One region of the Variovorax nivicola genome, then DNA from elsewhere that is predicted to be linked to it. Evidence: predicted binding sites of a transcription regulator. Region 1 holds the regulator's gene; the other holds the start of a gene.
The links. Region 1 encodes NrdR, which represses ribonucleotide reductase genes. Its sites were predicted from a motif close to CACNANATNTNGTG; they were not measured.
Positions count from the first base shown of each region.

Region 2: a site for NrdR is predicted at 1,466-1,479, ahead of ACSFBF_RS29495 (ribonucleoside-diphosphate reductase subunit alpha). Genes of this name have one in related genera too.

Region 1 is NZ_JBPJZK010000001.1:254,485-256,681, forward strand. Features, by position in the region: gene ACSFBF_RS01175 (pilus assembly protein) at 1-527, shown strand, start outside; gene ACSFBF_RS01180 (type IV pilin protein) at 548-1,015, shown strand; gene nrdR (transcriptional regulator NrdR) at 1,050-1,493, opposite strand; gene glyA (serine hydroxymethyltransferase) at 1,518-2,197, opposite strand, start outside.
Region 2 is NZ_JBPJZK010000009.1:234,064-236,260, forward strand. Features, by position in the region: gene ACSFBF_RS29495 (ribonucleoside-diphosphate reductase subunit alpha) at 1-1,382, opposite strand, end outside; gene ampD (1,6-anhydro-N-acetylmuramyl-L-alanine amidase AmpD) at 1,733-2,197, opposite strand, start outside.

The DNA of each region.
Region 1 (2,197 bases):
GCAGCACTGGAACGGCGGTGCTGGCCAACCTGGTGGAGCAGACCGCCGGCAGCGACACCGTCGTGCGGGACGGCGTCGAATTCCGCACCGTCTCGCGCAACAGCGTGAGCTACACCGGTTCCGGGGCCAAGCGTGGCTGGTACCTCCAACTGCCGGCCACCGGGGAGCGGATCGTCTATCCGGGCGACGCGCTGAGCAGCAGCGCCGGCCTGTTCTCAAGCACCATTCCCGGCACCGGCAGCAATTCGACCGCCTGCACCGCGGGCACCGGCGACGACGGCTGGTCGATGGTGGTCGATTTCTTCAGCGGCTCCGCCCCCGAGGGCATCGCCTACAACAGCGTGGATACGGCGGGCGCCTATCTGGGCTTTCGCAACAACTCGGGCAGGGATGACATCGCCTTGCAGCCACAGGACCGCGAGAAGGGCAAGGACGTGATCTGCAACGCGGCCGGCGAATGCAATACGCCGAAGCGGCCGGATGTCGTGCGCCGCTTCGGCTGGCGCAACCTCATGTCGTCGAACTGACGATGGAGCCGAGGCAAGCCATGAAGAACAAGTATCCCGGAGCGCGGGTCGGCGAGCGGATTCGCTCGCGCGGCTTCACGCTGATCGAACTCATGATCGTGACGGCGGTGATCGCCATCCTCGCCGCCATCGCCTATCCGAGCTACACGCGCTACGTGTTGCGAGCCAAGCGGGCCGATGCCAAGCAACAGTTGCTGCAGGCGGCGCAGTGGACCGAGCGCTACATGACCGCCAACGGACGCTACCCCCCGGCGACCGTCGCGTTGCCGACCGGACTGAGCCAGGCGCCGTCGTCCGGTACGGCGAACTATTCCATCAGCTATGGCGCAACAAGAGCCGCGACTACCTACATCTTGAGCGCTGTGCCGCAGGGTGCATCGAGCAACGACGAATGCGGAACGCTCACGGTCAACCAGCAGGGCGTCAAGCTGGCTGGCGGCAGCACCGACGCTTCGAGTGCGCTGGTGCAGCTTTGCTGGAACCGTTGAAATGCCGTCTAGAGAGGCCGGCGGCCAATGAGGCTCAGATATCGCGCAGCAATTGCCTGAACTCGTCCACATCCTCGAAGCTGCGGTACACCGAGGCAAAGCGCACGTAGGCGACCTTGTCGAGCTTCTTGAGTTCGCGCATCACGAGCTCGCCAACCTTGGTCGAGTCGATTTCGCGCAGGCCGCTGGCCAGCAGCTTCTGCTCGATGCGCAGCAGGGCGTTGTCGATCTGCTCGATGCTCACCGGCCGCTTGCGTAGCGCCAGCATCATCGAGGCGCGGACCTTGGTCGAGTCGAAGTCGGCGCGGCTGCCGTCCTTCTTCACGACAACGGGAAAATTGACGTCGGGCCGCTCGTAGGTGGTGAAGCGCTTGTCGCAGGCGCTGCACTGGCGGCGCCTGCGGACAAAGTCGGCGTCTTCCGAAACGCGGGTCTCGACGACCTGCGTTTCAAGATGACCGCAAAAAGGGCATTTCATGCGGTCAGGTCTTCTTGCGCGGAATCAGCGGTAGACAGGGAAGCGGCTCGTCAGGGCGTGAACCTTGGCACGCACGGCGTCGATGTTCGCTGCGTCGCGCGGGTTCTCGAGCACGTCGGCGATCAGGTTCGCGGTGACGCGGGCCTCTTCGTCCTTGAAGCCGCGGGTGGTCATGGCGGGGGTGCCGATGCGCACGCCGCTGGTGACCATCGGCTTTTCCGGGTCGTTGGGGATCGCGTTCTTGTTGATCGTCATGTGGGCGCTGCCCAGCACGGCTTCGGCTTCCTTGCCGGTGATGCCCTTGGCGCGCAGGTCGACCAGCATCACGTGGCTTTCGGTGCGTCCGCTCACGATGCGCAGGCCGCGCTGGGTGAGGGTGTCGGCCACGATCTGGGCGTTCTTGACCACCTGTTGCTGGTAGGCCTTGAACTCGGGCGCCATGGCTTCCTTGAACGCGACGGCCTTGGCGGCGATCACGTGCATCAGCGGGCCGCCTTGCAGGCCCGGGAAGATCGCGCTGTTGATGGCTTTCTCGTGCTGCGACTTCATCAGGATGATGCCGCCGCGCGGGCCGCGCAGGCTCTTGTGGGTGGTGGAGGTGACGATGTCGGCGTGTGGCACCGGGTTGGGGTACACGCCCGCGGCCACGAGGCCGGCGTAGTGGGCGATGTCGACCATGAAGATCGCGCCGACGTCCTTGGCCA
Region 2 (2,197 bases), on a different contig from region 1:
TCCTCGATGTCGAGGTGCCAGGTTTCGAGGTACGTGCAGACGGCGCCCTTGCGCTTGCCGCCCTGGTTCACGGCCACGGCCGTGTCGTTCACCACCTTCAGGAACGGCACCACGCCCTGCGATTCGCCGTTCGTGCCCTTGATGTGGCTGCCGAGCGCGCGAACGCGGGTCCAGTCGTTGCCCAGGCCGCCGGCGAACTTCGACAGCAGCGCGTTTTCCTTGATCGACTCGTAGATGCCGTCGAGGTCGTCGGGCACCGTGGTGAGGTAGCAGCTCGACAGTTGCGAGCGCAGCGTGCCGGCGTTGAACAGCGTGGGCGTGCTCGACATGAAGTCGAACGACGACAGCACTTCGTAGAACTCGATGGCGCGGGCTTCGCGGTCGATTTCGTTCAGCGACAGGCCCATGGCCACGCGCATGAAGAAAGCCTGCGGCAGCTCGATGCGGGTCTTGCGCACGTGCAGGAAGTAGCGGTCGTACAGGGTCTGCAGGCCGAGGTAGTCGAACTGGTTGTCGCGATCGGCCTTCAGCGCCGCGCCCAGGCGGGGCAGGTCGTACTGCAGCAGCTTCTCGTCGAGCAGGTCGTTGTCCACGCCCTTCTTGATGAACTGCGGGAAGTAGTCGGCGTAGGCGGTGGCGCGGTCGACCGGCATCACTTCGCGGCCGATGATCTCCTTGAAGATCGTGTGCAGCAGCAGGCGCGCGGTGGCGAAGGTGTAGTCGGGGTCTTTCTCGATCAGCGTGCGGGCCGCCAGGATCGAGGCCTTGTAGACCTCGTCGAGCGGCACGCCGTCGTACAGGTTGCGCATCGTCTCGGCGACGATCGGTGCGGACGTGATGCTGTCGCCCAGGTTTTCGCAGGCCGACTCGATCAGGCCCTTGAGTTCGTTCAGGTCAAGGGTGACGAGCTCGCCGTTGTCCAGCACGTGCAGCGCGGGCGTGGCCGGCACGTCTTGTTCACCTTGCTTCGAGCGCTCCTGCGTGCGGCGTTCGCGGTACAGCACGTAGGCGCGGGCGATTTCATGGTGGCCGCCGCGCATCAGGCCGAGTTCGACCTGGTCTTGCACGTCTTCGATGTGGAAGGTGCCGCCGCCCGGACGCGAACGCACCAGCGCGCGGATCACGCCTTGCGTGAGCACGTCGACCGTTTCGCGCACGCTGGCCGAAGCCGCGCCCTGTGTGCCGTGCACGGCCAGGAAGGCCTTCATCATCGCGATGGCGATCTTGTTCGGCTCGAAGGGCACGACAGCGCCGTTGCGGCGGATGATCTGGTAGTGGGCCAGGTTCTGGCCGGTGGGGGAGCCAGCAGTGTCTCGCTGCTGTTGCGGTGGCGTCGAGGGAACGGCACGCGGGGTCGATTGGGGGTTCAGGGCAGTTTGCATTCGCTTCCTCTCGGTTGGCAATTCTTGTTGGATGGCGGCGCCTGGGCCGGGTGCCGCGCCGGTGTAGATGACCGGACAGGGGACACTATATCTAGGGTGCAGGGGGTGTACAACCCACTAGATGTAGCGTTTTCCTATGGATACAAGGATTGCCGGTATTACTTCCGCCATAGGACACGGCCAGCGATGCCGCTTGAATACTGGCCTATGGTCTCTCAACCCGCATGGGGCGTGGCTTGCAAGCCGATTTGGGCCTGCAGGCCGCATGGTTGCTGAATCGTGCGGTCGCTATTTTCGCATTGCTGCGCTGCGAGAGCGGCACATCGCGAGGCGCCGCACGATTGAAAAAATTAGCGCTGCTCCACCTGTGGCGGAAACATCTGTGGATTCCAGCCGAGTTGTTCGCGCAGCAGGCGCCAGTCGAAGCCCGCGCCCGGATCCTGTTTGCGGCCCGGCGCGATGTGCTCGTGACCGGCGATGTGCACGATCGCGTAGTGCTGCGCGATGGCGGCGCACAGGCTCGCGAGCGTCTCGTATTGCGGCTCTTCGAAGGGCTGGCCTTCGAGGCCTTCGAGTTCGATGCCGACGGAGTCGTCGTTGCAGTTGCCGCGGCCGCGCCATGACGACACGCCGGCATGCCATGCGCGGAAGTCGCAGCTCACGAACTGCCAGAGTTCGCCGTTGCGGCGCACATAGAAATGCGAGGACACCTCGAGGCCGCGGATCGACTGGAAGTAGGGGTGCGCGTCCCAGTCGAGCTGGTTGGTGAACAGCTGCTGCACCGCGTCGCCGCCATATTCGCCGGGCGGCAGGCT